DNA from 2 places in the Nocardiopsis sp. CA-288880 genome. Region 2 is predicted to be linked to the other one. Evidence: predicted binding sites of a transcription regulator. Region 2 holds the regulator's gene; the other holds the start of a gene.
What was found. Region 2 encodes LexA, which represses DNA repair genes until DNA is damaged. Its sites were predicted from a motif close to TCGAACANNTGTTCGA; they were not measured.
Positions count from the first base shown of each region.

Region 1: the regulator LexA is predicted to act here: its motif matches at 4,799-4,814, upstream of ruvC (crossover junction endodeoxyribonuclease RuvC).

Region 1 is NZ_CP192105.1:5,644,295-5,651,226, forward strand. Features, by position in the region: gene ACQPYD_RS24435 (RelA/SpoT family protein) at 1-456, opposite strand, end outside; gene ACQPYD_RS24440 (adenine phosphoribosyltransferase) at 998-1,552, opposite strand; gene yajC (preprotein translocase subunit YajC) at 1,671-2,036, opposite strand; gene ruvB (Holliday junction branch migration DNA helicase RuvB) at 2,385-3,536, opposite strand; gene ruvA (Holliday junction branch migration protein RuvA) at 3,551-4,165, opposite strand; gene ruvC (crossover junction endodeoxyribonuclease RuvC) at 4,217-4,765, opposite strand; gene ACQPYD_RS24465 (TetR/AcrR family transcriptional regulator C-terminal domain-containing protein) at 4,912-5,553, opposite strand; gene ACQPYD_RS24470 (DUF998 domain-containing protein) at 5,651-6,340, shown strand; gene ACQPYD_RS24475 (NUDIX hydrolase) at 6,392-6,932, shown strand, end outside.
Region 2 is NZ_CP192105.1:1,615,738-1,622,669, forward strand. Features, by position in the region: gene ACQPYD_RS07105 (hypothetical protein) at 16-642, shown strand; gene ACQPYD_RS07110 (alpha/beta hydrolase family protein) at 686-1,786, opposite strand; gene lexA (transcriptional repressor LexA) at 2,008-2,727, opposite strand; gene nrdR (transcriptional regulator NrdR) at 3,434-3,934, shown strand; gene ACQPYD_RS07125 (vitamin B12-dependent ribonucleotide reductase) at 4,089-6,926, shown strand.

The DNA.
Region 1 (6,932 bases), 3.6 Mb from region 2:
CTTGGACGGCAGGTAGCGCAGGGTGCGCATGTTGTGCAGCCGGTCGCACAGCTTGATGACCAGGACGCGGATGTCGCGGGCCATCGCCACGACCATCTTGCGCACCGTCTCGGCCTGGGTGGCCTCGCCGTACTTGACCTTGTCGAGCTTGGTGACGCCGTCGACGAGCTCGGCGATCTCGTCGCCGAAGTCGGAGCGCAGCTCGTCCAGCGAGTAGTCGGTGTCCTCGACGGTGTCGTGCAGCAGCGCGGCGGCGAGGGTGGCCTCCTGCATCCCCAGCTCGGCGAGGATCGTGGCGACCGCGAGCGGGTGGGTGATGTAGGGGTCGCCGCTCTTGCGCTTCTGTTCGCGGTGGTGGTGGGCCGCCACCTCGTAGGCGCGCTCGATCAGCCGCACGTCCACCTTGGGGTGGGTGGCCCGCACGGTCTTGATCAGTGGTTCGAGCACCGGGTTCATCGTCACTCCCCGCTGGGCGCCGAGTCGGGCGAGCCTTCTGCGTACTCGCACGGTGGAGGGCGTCGTGGAGGGCGCCGGATGCCTCGGCGTCCCATCCCCGAAGACGTCGGAGGGCGCCGCTCCGGTCGCGGCGCCCTCCGGGCGGTCCTCCTGTGGTCCTGCGTCCGCGGACGGCACACCGGTGCCGTCCGCGTGCCCTCCCGGCACGGTGGGCCGCCGCGGCTCGCTCGCGGATACCGCCCCGGTCGAAACCACTTCGCTTGGCATGCCTACCTCCCGCGGATTCGCCCGGGGGCGCGGGCGCCGTCAGCGCCGCCCGGCTCCACCGGTGCACGTGCGTGTCATCAGGGCCAGTCGTGACATGGTCGCCGCGGTACCTCTCCCACCAGTCTAGTGTTCGGCCCCCGACCCCACCCCACCAGGTACGACAACGGGTGACCCGGGTCACCAAACGCGTCACACCCCGTGGTGGAGTACGTCAACGGTGACGAACCGCCGCGCATTCCCGCGGCGGCGGCGCCTGGCTCGGCGCGGCTCGGGGTCAGGCCGAGAGGAGGGCGTGCAGCTCCACATCGGGCAACTTCTCGCGGCCGTGGAGCGCTGAGAGCTCCATCAGGACGGAGAATCCCACGACCGTACCACCCGCCTTGCGGACCAGGTCCACCGCGGCCCTGCCGGTGCCCCCGGTGGCGAGGACGTCGTCGACGATGAGCACGCGGCTGCCCGGGACGATCGCGTCGGCGTGGATCTCGACGGTCGCGGTCCCGTACTCCAGATCATAGGACTGGTCGATGGTCCGCGCGGGCAGTTTCCCCGCTTTGCGGGCGGGGACGAAGCCCGCGCCCAGTTCCATGGCGACCGGCGCCCCGAAGATGAAGCCGCGCGCCTCCAGCCCGACCACGTGGTCCACCCCGAGCCCGCGGTAGGGCGCGCAGAGGCCGTCCACGGCGGCCGCGAAGGCCTCCCGGTGGTTGAGCAGCGGCGTGATGTCCTTGAACAGGATGCCGGCGTGCGGGAAGTCCGGGATGTCGCGGATCTGCGCCTCGATGAGCTCCGTGCTCGGGGCGCCGTCCGCGGTCGCGGTGTCGTGGGGCATGTGCGGTGGAACCTTCTGCTGTGGTGTCGGGGCGGTCGCGTCCGGGCCGGACACGGCGGTACCGGCCCCGGAGGGGGGCCGGTACCGAAGTCTGTGGACCCCGCCGGGGCCTGGGGCCTCAGCCCTTGGGCTTGTCGTCGTCGCCGAAGTCGGGACGGTCCTCGACCGGGGTGTCGTCCGCGGCGGGGGTGATGACCTCGCCCACACCGGCCTTGAGCATGCGGATCCGCGTGCCGGGGGCGATCTCCAGCAGGACGTCCTGCTCGTGGATCTCGACGATGGTCGCGAAGATGCCCGCCTTGGTCATCACCTCGACGCCCGGGGCCAGCGCGCTCTGCATCTGCGCCTCCTGCTGGCGGCGCTTCTGGTTCGGGCGCCAGAACAGCAGCCAGAAGACCAGGATGATCATCAGGAACGGGAAGAGCATGCCGAGAAGCCCGCCCGTGGGCTCTGCTGCGTCGGCGAGATGGTAAAGGCCCTGCACGGGGGCGTCCTTCCTGACGTTTCGTCATGTGGTCCGCGGGTGCCGGTGGGGCACTGCCGGCGGCCACCTTCTTCGTGTCGCCCGAACCCGGAACGATCCGGACCACACCCGGCACGTACAACGCGCGGGGCGGCCGACTCGTTCCGCCGGTGTCGAACAACACGTACGGAGCCCTGCCCCGTATCGGCTGATTCGTCCAAAGTTTACGTGGCGCCGGTCACCGATCCCCCACCGCCGGAGATCGGAGTGTTAACGGTTCAGCCCCGTTTCACACACGCGGGACCCATTGTGCCCGGTGCGACGCCCCCTGTCAGCCCGCCCGGTCAGGAGGCGCCGCGGACCGTCCGGTCAGGGCGTCGCCCCGGAGGCGCCGCCCCCGGCGCCGGCTCCCGCGGCGGTGCCGGGCGCGGCCGCCCCGGCGGACGCGGGACCGGCGGACCCCGCGCCGAACGCGGCGTCCGGCGGCGGGGTGAGGCCCATGTGCGCCCAGGCCTGCGGCGTGGCCACCCGGCCGCGCGGGGTGCGCGCCAGGAAGCCGGACCGGACGAGGAACGGCTCGGCGACGACCTCCACGGTCTCCGCCTCCTCCCCCACCGACACCGCGAGCGTGGACAGGCCGACGGGGCCGCCGCGGAAGCGGTGCATGAGGACGTCGAGGATGGCGCGGTCCAGCCGGTCCAGGCCGAGGCCGTCGACCTCGTACAGCTCGAGCGCGGCGCGGGCGGTCCGCAGCGACAGGTGCCCGTCCCCCCGGACCTCGGCGTAGTCGCGCACCCGGCGCAGCAGCCGGTTGGCGATACGGGGCGTCCCGCGCGAGCGCCCGGCGATCTCCCGGGCCGCGTCCTCCGCGAGGGGAGCCCCGAGCAGGCCCGCCGAGCGGTGCAGGATCAGCTCCAGCTCGTCCGGGGAGTAGAAGTCCATGTGCGCGGTGAAACCGAACCGGTCGCGCAGCGGGGCGGGCAGCATGCCCGCCCGGGTGGTGGCCCCGACCAGGGTGAACGGGGCGATCTCCAGGGGGATGGCGGTCGCGCCGGGGCCCTTGCCGACCACGACGTCGACCCGGTAGTCCTCCATCGCGACGTAGAGCATCTCCTCGGCGGGCCGGGCCATCCGGTGGATCTCGTCCAGGAACAGCACCTCGCCCTCCTGGAGGGTGGAGAGGACGGCCGCCAGGTCGCCGGAGCGCTCGATGGCCGGGCCCGACGTGATGCGCAGCGGGGCGCCCATCTCGGCGGCGATGATCATGGCCAGGGTGGTCTTGCCCAGGCCGGGGCCGCCGGACATGAGGATGTGGTCCGGGGCCCGGTTGCGCCTCCGTGCGCTGTCGAGCACCAGGGAGAGCTGCTCGCGCACCCGCTCCTGCCCGACGAACTCGTCCAGGGCGCGGGGGCGCAGGGCTCCCTCGACCTGGCGGTCGTCGAGGCTGGCGTCGGAGGAGACCGCCTCGCGCTCGTACGGGGCGGCCCCGTGGGCCTCGCCGGACTCGTACGGTTCGTGCATGGGGTGCCTTCCTCCTAGGCGCGGCTGAGCCTGCGCAGGGCGGTGCGCAGCAGGACGGCGACGTCGGTGCTCGCGGACTCGGCGGTGACGGCGGCCGCGGCGGCCTCGGCGTCCTTGGCCGACCAGCCGAGGTTGACGAGGCCGGAGACGACCTGCGCGCGCCGGGCGGCGTCGGACGCCCCCGCAGGGGCCCCCTCCGCGGGGGGCAGCGTGCCGTCGGTGAGGACGGGCGCCTCCAGCTTGCCCGCCAGCTCCAGGACGATGCGCTGCGCGCCCTTCCTCCCGATGCCCGGCACGCGGGTCAGGGCAGCGGTGTCCTCGGTCGCCACGGCCTGGCGCAGGCCGGCCGGGCTGTGGACGGAGAGGATCGCCAGGGCCAGTCGCGGTCCGACCCCGGACGCGGTCTGCAACTGCTCGAACAGGTGCCTCTCGTCGTCGTCGGCGAACCCGAACAGGGTCAGGGAGTCCTCGCGGACGATGAGGCTGGTGGACACGGTGCCGGTCTCGCCGACGTGGAGCCGGGACAGGGCGGAGGGGGTGCACTGGACGGTCATGCCGACCCCGCCGACGTCGATCACGGCGCTGCCGGCGCCGCGTGCGGCCACCCGGCCGGTGAGGAACGCGATCATCTCGTGCGGGCACCGGGGGGCGGTGCCCTTCTCCTTCCTGGGGGCGGGGAGCTAGCGGCCGCGGGTGCGGCGGGCGAGTTCCACCTTGCGGGCGAAGTCCTGTGCGGCCTGGGCGACCCGGGCCTGCGCCCCGCCGCGCCAGATGTGGCAGATGGCGAGGGCGACGGCGTCCGCCGCGTCCGCGGGCCTGGGAGGGCCGTCGAGTCCGAGGATACGCGCCACCATGGTGCCGACCTGCGCCTTGTCGGCGCGGCCGCTGCCGGTGATGGCGGCCTTGGCCTCGCTCGGTGTGTGCAGGGCGACGGGCAGGCCCCGGCGCGCGGCGCACACCAGGGCGATGCCGCTGGCCTGGGCCGTGCCCATGACCGTGCTGAGGTTGTGCTGGGCGAAGACCCGTTCGACGGCGACCGCGTCGGGTCGGAACCGGTCCAGCCACTCCTCGATCCCGCGCTCGATGCCGACGAGCCTCTGGGGCAGCTCGGTGTCGGGACTGGTGCGGACGGCGTCGGCTCCGAGGAGGGTGAGCGGCTTGCCGATGGCCCCCTCGACGACACCGACACCGCACCGGGTCAGCCCCGGGTCGATCCCCAACACTCGCACTCCGCCCACCCTCGCTCGTCTTCGCGCATGTCCTCGAACGTCCGTTCGCACCATGCTAGCGGTGGGCGCCGACCCCCGCCGTCCGTCCGCCCGGGCGTGTCGCCTCCCCCGCCGGACCGCCACGCCCCGCGCGATCTCCCTGCGGATCAGGCGGTCCGGTCCCGTTCGAGGCCGGCAGCGATGCCGTCGACGATCATGAGCAGGCCGTCCTCGAAGGCCTCGTCCCCACCGGGGTCCCCTCCTCCGGCGAGCGCCGCGGCCAGGGTGGGCGTCGCTCCGGTCAGCGCGGCCCGCGCCTCCTCGGGAAGGTCCTCGGGAGGCGTCTCCCCCGCGGCCGCGTGGCGCTGCGCGTCGGCCTGCTGCTGGAGGACCGAGCCCACCACGTAGTGGTCGACGAGGACCGCGGCGCGAACGGCGCGCACGGGACCGAAGCCGAAGCCGACCAGGACGGCGAGTTCGGCGTCGAAGTCGGCGAGGGTGGCCTCCCCCGCGCGACTGCCTGCCACGACCCGGGCCGCGTCGCGGTGGGACATCAGCGCGGCCCGGCGCTCCCGGGCCCGGCGCAGCGACCAGGAGCGCCAGTCCTCCCCGGGCCCCGGGGGACTCCGTGGCGGGCGCAGGTGCTCGGCCATCCTGTCGAGGAGTTCCCGCTTGTCGCGGAAGTGCCAGTAGAGCGCCGGCGACTTCACGCCCAGGCGCTCGGCCAGCCGCCGGACGGTCAACCGGTCCAGCCCCTCGTCGTCGAGCAGCTCCAGTGCCGCCTCGACGATCGTCCGCCGGTCCACCATCACACCGCCCTCTGTGCTCTGCCTCCGGAACAGGGAGCTTATCACCGCTAAGGTAGCTTAGCAGTGATAAGGACTTACCACTGATAAGGAGACAGGCATGGCACCCCCCGCCGACCGCTTCACCCGCGCACTCCTCGCCTGCGGCGCCGCCGCCCCCCTGTTCGTCCCGGTCCTCCTCACCGAGGGGGCGTACCGCCCGGACTACGATCCGCTCCACCGGTTCGGCAGCGAACTCGCCCTCGGGGAGAGGGGCTGGATACAGACGGCCAACTTCATCGCCACCGGCCTCCTCCTGCTGGCCTTCTCCCTCGGCGTGCGGAGGGCGGCGCCCACCGGCCGGAGCTCGCTCGCGCTGCCGGCCCTGACCGCCCTGACAGGGGCGTGCCTGGTCGTCGCCGGCGTGTTCCCGACCGACCCCGCGGGGGTCGGGGCGGCGGGCGCGACCACCCCGGCCGGGACGGTCCACGCGGTCAACGTGCTGCCCTTCCACGCCGCCCTCACGGCGGCGCCCCTGGCGATGGCGTGGCGCCTGGCCGCCGAACCGGGACGGCGGGCGTGGGTGGCGTACTGCTGCGCCACGGGTGCCCTCGTCCCGCCGCTCTTCGCGGCCTTCATGGCGTCCGCGGAGCACGGCTTCCACGGCCTGGGACAGCGGGTCGTCCTGACGGTCGGGCTGACCTGGTTCGCGGCCGCGGCATGGCTGCTCCTGCGCTCGGCCGCCCGGAAGGACCCGGCCCCGGGCACGGGGGGCGGAAAAGGGGTGGACGGGGGCAGGACCGCGTGCTAAGTTCCTCTCAGACAGAGAAAAACTCAGATTGAGAATAACGAGGACCCGCACGTGACCGAGGACAGGACGCCCGAGCACGACGAACCGGAGAGCAGGTTCCTCTCCGGCTACGACCCCCACGCCTTCGCCCCCGCCGCGGTCACCGTCGACGTCGTCGCCCTCACGATCCGCCCGGAGGCCGGGACCGGGGAGACCGGGTCCCGGCGGACGGGGACCCCCCACGTACTGCTCACACGGCGCGCCGCCCACCCGCAGCGCGGCCGGTGGGCGCTGCCCGGCGGGTTCGTCCGCGCGGAGGACGGGCCGGACGGCCCCGCCGACCCCGACCTGCCCGACGCCGCCCTGCGCGTGCTGTCGGAGAAGACCCGGCTCCCCACCGAACTGCACCTGGAGCAGCTGGGCACCTACGGGGCGCGGGGGCGCGACCCCCGCATGCGCGTGTTCTCGGTCGCCCACATGCTCCTGGCCCCCGACCTGCCCGACCCCCACAGCGGCAGGGACACCGAGGAGGCCGCCTGGGTCCCGTGGAGCGAGCTCGGGCACGGCGAGGGCTCCCGGGCCGGCCGCGACCTCGCGTTCGACCACGGGCGGA
Region 2 (6,932 bases):
GGCCCTCCTCCCGAGGTGGTGCCGTCTGCGCAGCCGCAGAGCAGGGGCTGCGCGACGGCGGGAGTGGTCGCCGCCGGCCTGGCCCTGCTCCTGCTCGCGGCCGGCGCGATCTGGTACGTCGTCACGCGGGACTCCCCGGAGACGGGCGAGTACGAGTCGGCCCCCGAGTGCGCCGCCGTCGCGACGGAGACGCTGGACGCGCTGGTGCCGGGGCACGAACTGGAGCTGGAGGAGCCGGTCGGCGGCCCGGAGGACCCGGCCGGGTCCGGGTGGCAGTGCCGCTGGGCGACCCCGCAGGGCCCGGGAGAGGCGGTCCCGGCCACGGCGATGCTGGTGATGGTGGCCGCCCCCAACCCGGGCGGGGTGACGACCGCCGCCGACAACCTGCGCGCGACCACGGAACAGCACGACACCGCCGGGCTGGACGGTGTCGGCGAGGAGGCGGTGCGCTGGACCCGCGGGGAGCCGTTCACGGTCGGCTGCGTGGGGACGCGGGTCTCCAACCTGTACCTGGAGTCCTGCTACAGCGTGGCGTCCGGCTACGACGCGACCGGGCCGGCCGACGAGGAGCGTATCGTCGCCGACGCGGAGGAGCTCGCCCTGGCCGTGGTCGGGGCCCTCCCGGAGTCGATCCCCGAGTGACGGACCGGCGCCCCCCCCCGGGCGCCCCCGAAAGCCGGGAACCCTACCAGGCAGTGTCGAGGAACTCCTCCAGCGCCGGGGCGACCCCCTCGGCGAAGGGTCTGTCCGAGTCCAGGACGGCCGCTCCGGGCTCGTCCTCGAAGGCCCGGAGGATGTGGTCGGTACCGGGCAGGTCCACGCGTTCGGCGCCGTCCAGACCCGTCATGAGCCGGTCCACGTCCTCCCGCGAGACCTGGGCGTCGTCCTCCCCCCACAGGACCAGGACCGGTGTGCCCCCGGGCAGGCCGCGACCGAGTTCGACGGGGTCGAGGCCGTCCATGAACGAGAGGAAGTCGGCGTTCCACGGCGTGTAGACGCCGAGCTGGTCGCTCTCCCGCGACGTGAGGTCGCGTCCTCCCCTGACCGCGGCCCGCCCGGCGCGCATGTCGGAGAGGAGCTGCACGGCCTCCGCCTCCTCGATCTGGCCCGCCCCCTCCGCCAGGCGGACCTGCTCGGTGACCTGGCGGTCGACGAGGTCCAGGTAGCGCGTGCCCGGAGGGGCGGCCAGCACCAGCGCGGGCGAGGGGCGCCCGGAGCCGATGAGCTCGTGGGCGCGCAGGGCGTAGAGGGCGCCCTCGCTGTGGCCGACGACGACCACGCGCCCCGGGTCCACCTCGGGCTGCGCGACGAGCTCCTCGTACGCCGCCACGACCTGCCGGTCGAAGACCTCGGGGTCCACCGGGGCGATCGTCCGGACGCCCCCGGGGCCGGTCTCCTCCCCGGTCTGCGGATCCGGGCCGCTGCCGAACTTGTCGTAGCGCAGCGAGGCCACACCGGCTTCGGCGAGTACGCGGGAGAGGTTGCGGTTGGTGTCGGCGTCGGGCCGCGCGGGCGCGTTGCCGTCGCGGTCGGTGGGACCGCTGCCGGAGATGATGAGTGCGCCGGGGACCCTCCCGGACGCGTCGTGCGGTGTGCGGAAGCTCGCGGACACCTCGTGCCCGCCGCCCTCGAAGGCGAGTTCGCGCTCGACCCCGCCGGCACCGGGGGGCTCGGCGCCGCCGGTGTCGGCCGGGGAGCAGGCGGCGGCGGACAGCAGGACTGCGAGGGCACCGCCGACCAGTGCGGCGCGCGGCCGGGCGGAGGGGGAGGAGAGTGGTGTGGACACGGTTCCAGCCTAGCGGCCCCGCCCTGCGGGCCCCCGTCGTCCACAGGCCGGCCCGCGACCGTGCGCGGGCCGGCCTGTGCCCGGGGGTCCGGGAACGTGCCGAGGATCCCGCGACCGTGCGCGGGCCGGGCGGCCCCGGCCGGTCCGGCCGCCCGCGCACGGCACGGCGCCCCCGGGCCGTCGCGGGACGGCGCCGGAGGCGCGGGGCGGTGGGGCCGGGGTCAGACGCGTCGCATGACCGCGACGACCTTGCCCAGGACGGTGGCGGCGTCCCCGTTGATCGGCTCGTAGGCATCGTTGCGCGGCATCAGCCAGACGTGGCCGTCCTCCTCGCGGCGCAGGACCTTGACGGTCGCCTCGTCGTCCAGCAGGGCCGCCACGATGTCACCGTTGTTGGCGTCCTGCTGCTGGCGGACCACGACCAGGTCGCCGTCGGTGATGGCGGCGTCGATCATCGAGTCGCCGACCACGGTGAGCATGAACAGGCGTCCCTCCCCGACCAGCTGGCGGGGCAGCGCGAGCACGTCCTCCACCGACTCCTCGGCCAGGATGGGCCCGCCGGCGGCGATGCGGCCGACCAGGGGCACGGCCGCGGCGCGCGAGGGGTCGATGTCCTCGGGGGTCACGGTCTGGCCGGAGGAGCGGCCGGGCGAGCGCAGCTCCACCGCCCGGGGCCTGTTCTGGTCCCGGTGCAGGTAGCCCTTGCGCTGGAGGACCTTGAGCTGGTGCGCCACGCTGGAAGGGCTGGAGAGGCCGACCGCTTCCCCGATTTCCCTTATGGACGGGGGGAAGCCCCGCTCGCGCACATACCGCTGGATGCAGTTCAGGACGCTCTGCTGTCGGGCGGTGAGTTTGGGGGCTTCGGGCGTGGATCCCTCCGTGTTCCCCACTGCGGTGAGAACGGCGGTGGAATCTGCGGTTCCGGGATTCTCCTCCGGCACGGCCGGGCCTCCTCGGCATTCGGTTCGGTCAGGGCCTGATTGCGTGACTGGCCACCACCGGTCCGCAACCGCGCCGACCTGGGGTCCGCGTGATGGCGAAACCAGCGTGAAATCACAGTCAACATTAGACGTTGCGCACGGTGATATCAAACAAGCGTTCGATGGTTCGGGCCATTGTCCCGCGTGTTTTCGCGGTCAATTTCCGGCCTCTACCGACGTGTGTACACGTGTTCACGTGGTGTTGTCCCCGGAATGCGCGAACACGTCTCCCCGAGGGCGGTTCCGGGGGATGTGGGACTGGTCTCCCGGATCCCGGGGGTGACGCCGGAACTCCCTCGTGGGACGTGCTTCCGGGCGCGGCGGGCCGCCGGTCGCAGCGGGCGCCGGGGGCCTCCGCCGCTATTCTTGTCGACGGAGCCGGGCGCCCCCGGGGCGGCCCGGCGTCCCCATGCCGTCCCCTCCGTCCGCCGCGGGTCCCGTCGCGTGCCCGCGCGCGGGCACGCGGGCCGACCGGGTCGCCGCTGTGCCACTTGGCCGCGTCGCGTGCCCGCGTGCGGGACACGCGGGCCGCGGAGTTGCGGGCCACCCCTCGCTGCGCCTAAGTTCGACCACAACATCTGGTGCTCTCGAGGGATGGATTGCCCAGGAGTTGTGGTTTAGTAGAGATACAGGGTGTCGATTCGGTGAGGGAAGCAGGTGAACCAGGATGCACTGTCCGTTCTGCCGCCATCCGGACACCAGGGTGATCGACAGCAGGTCCACCGACGACGGCGCGGCCATCAGGCGCCGCCGGTCCTGCCCGGTGTGCGAGCGCAGGTTCACCACGCAGGAGACCGTCCTGCTGATGGTCGCCAAGCGCTCCGGGGTCACCGAGCCCTTCAGCCGTACCAAGATCATCGCCGGTGTGCGCCGGGCCTGCCAGGGCCGCCCCGTCTCCGAGGACGCGCTCGCCAAGCTCGGCCAGCAGGTCGAGGAGGAGATCCGCGGACGCGGCGTCGCCGAGGTGCCGGCCCACGAGATCGGCCTGGCCATCCTCGGCCCGATGCGTGACCTGGACGAGGTGGCCTACCTGCACTTCGCCAGCGTCTACCGCGGTTTCGAGAGCCTCGCCGACTTCGAGGCCGAGATCGCCAGCCTGAGGCAGGACCGGGAGGACGGCGACGGCGCGGCCGGCCCCCTCCCCGAGAGCAGCACCACCAGCGGGTAGCGCCCCCGCGGCCGGGAGAGGGCCGCGGGCGGGGCGCCGCAGGGGCTGGCCGGACACCGCGGGACACGTCCTCCCGTGACCGGCCGTCCCGTATTCCAAGGACGCCGTGCACGGTTGGGCAGGCCGTGCCCACGAGGTAGGGGGAGAATCCACGATGACGGAAACCGCCAGCGGTTCGACGGGACGCAAGGGCAAGGGGAGCCGCAAGGGCCTGAAGATCAAGCGAATCTTCACGACCCCCGGGACGCACCCGTACGACTCCCTGGAGTGGGAGCGCCGCGACGTCGTCATGACCAACTGGCGTGACGGCACGGTCAACTTCGAGCAGCGCGGCGTGGAGTTCCCCGCCTCCTGGTCCATGAACGCCACCCAGATCGTGGCGAGCAAGTACTTCCGCGGAGCCGTCGGCACCCCCGAGCGCGAGTGGAGCCTCAAGCAGCTCATCGACCGCGTCGTCGGCGTCTACACCGCGACCGGCGTCGAGAACGGCTACTTCGCCGGCGACGAGGACGCGGAGATCTTCGACCACGAGCTCAAGCACGCCCTCGCCAACCAGCTGTTCAGCTTCAACTCGCCGGTGTGGTTCAACGTCGGGACGGCCTCGGCGCAGCAGGTCAGCGCGTGCTTCATCCTCTCCGTCGACGACACCATGGAGTCGATCCTCGACTGGTACAAGGAAGAGGGGATCATCTTCAAGGGCGGGTCCGGCGCGGGTGTGAACCTCTCCCGCATCCGCTCCAGCAAGGAGCTGCTGTCCTCGGGCGGCACGGCCTCCGGACCCGTGTCCTTCATGCGCGGGGCCGACGCCTCGGCCGGGACCATCAAGTCCGGCGGAGCCACCCGCCGGGCCGCCAAGATGGTCGTCCTGGACGTCGACCACCCCGACATCGAGGAGTTCGTCGAGACCAAGGCCCGCGAGGAGCACAAGATCCGCGCCCTGCGCGACGCCGGCTTCGACGTGGACCTGGGCGGCGCCGACATGTTCAGCGTCCAGTACCAGAACGCCAACAACTCCGTCCGCGTCTCCGACGCGTTCATGCGCGCCGTCGACACCGGGTCGGAGTTCGGCCTCACCTCCCGCACCACCGGCGAGGTCGTCGCCACCGTGGACGCCAAGGACCTCTTCACCCGGATGGCCAGGGCCGCCTGGGAGTGCGCCGACCCCGGCATCCAGTACGACGGCACCATCCAGGACTGGCACACCAACCCCGAGACCGGGCGGATCAGCGCCAGCAACCCGTGCAGCGAGTACCTGTCCCTGGACGACTCGTCCTGCAACCTGGCCTCGATCAACCTGCTGAAGTTCCTGCGCGAGGACGACACCTTCGACGTCGAGGGCTTCACCAGGCTCACCGAGCTGGTCATCACGGCGATGGACATCTCCATCACCTTCGCCGACTTCCCGACCGAGAAGATCGGTGAGACGACCCGCTCCTACCGCCAGCTCGGCATCGGCTACGCCAACCTGGGCGCCCTCCTCATGGCCACCGGCCACGCCTACGACTCCGACGGCGGCCGCGCCGTCGCCGCCGCCGTCACCTCGCTGATGACCGGCACCGCCTACCGCCGCAGCGCGGAGCTGGCCGGGGTGGTCGGCCCCTACGACGGCTACAAGCGCAACGAGCAGGCCCACAAGCGCGTCATGCGCAAGCACGCCGCCGCCAACGACGACCTGCGCACGGTGACCTCCCTGGAGGAGCCCGTCCACGCCGCGGCCACCCGCGAGTGGGCCGAGTGCCTCAGGGTCGGGGAGCGCAACGGCTGGCGCAACGCCCAGGCGAGCCTGCTCGCGCCCACCGGCACCATCGGCTTCATGATGGACTGCGACACCACCGGCATCGAGCCCGACTTCTCGCTGGTCAAGTTCAAGAAGCTGGTCGGCGGCGGTTCGATGCAGATCGTCAACCAGGCCATCCCGCGCGCGCTCGCGAACCTGGGCTACCAGGACGAGCAGGCCGAGGCGATCGTCGAGTACGTCGCCGGCAACGGCCACGTCGTGGACGCCCCCTCCCTGCGCCCCGAGCACTACGAGGTGTTCGACTGCGCGATGGGCCGCCGCTACATCAAGCCCATGGGCCACGTGCGGATGATGGCCGCCGTGCAGCCGTTCCTGTCCGGCGCGATCTCCAAGACGGTGAACGTGCCGGAGGACGCCACGGTCGAGGACTTCGAGCACATCTACTTCCAGGGCTGGAAGCTGGGCCTGAAGGCGCTCGCCGTCTACCGCGACAACTGCAAGGTCGGCCAGCCGCTGTCGACGGGCGCGTCGGAGGAGAAGGAGGAGGCGGAGCCCGAGGTGCGGACCGTCGAGGTGGCCCGCCCGGTCCGCCGCCGCCTGCCCAAGAAGCGTCCGAGCGAGACCACCTCGTTCTCCGTCGGCGGCGCCGAGGGGTACATCACGGCGGGCTCCTACCCGGACGACGGCCTGGGCGAGGTGTTCATGAAGCTCGGCAAGCAGGGTTCGACCCTGGCCGGGGTCATGGACGCGTTCTCCATCGCGATCTCCATCGCCCTCCAGTACGGGGTGCCGCTGGAGACCTACGTGGACAAGTTCACCAACATGCGGTTCGACCCGGCGGGCATGACCGACGACCCGGACATCCGCATGGCCCAGTCGGTGGTGGACTACATCTTCCGCCGCCTGGCCCTGGACCACCTGCCCTACGAGGAGCGCGCGGCCCTGGGCGTCCTGTCGGCCTCCGAGCGCCAGGCGCAGCTCGCGGGCGAGGACCCGGCCCAGGTCGCCGCCCAGGTGGAGTCCTACGCCCAGTCCGCCGCCACCCACGGGGCGGAGGCGCCCGGGACCCCGGCCGCGCCCGCTCCGCAGGCGTCCCCGGCGGAGCCCGCCGAGGTGCACTCCACGGCGGACCTGCTGGCCGGCCAGGGGTTCGTCGCCGACGCGCCGCTGTGCGTCACCTGCGGCACCAGGATGCGGCCCTCCGGCAGCTGCTACGCCTGCGAGGGCTGCGGCTCCACCAGCGGCTGCAGCTGATCGGAC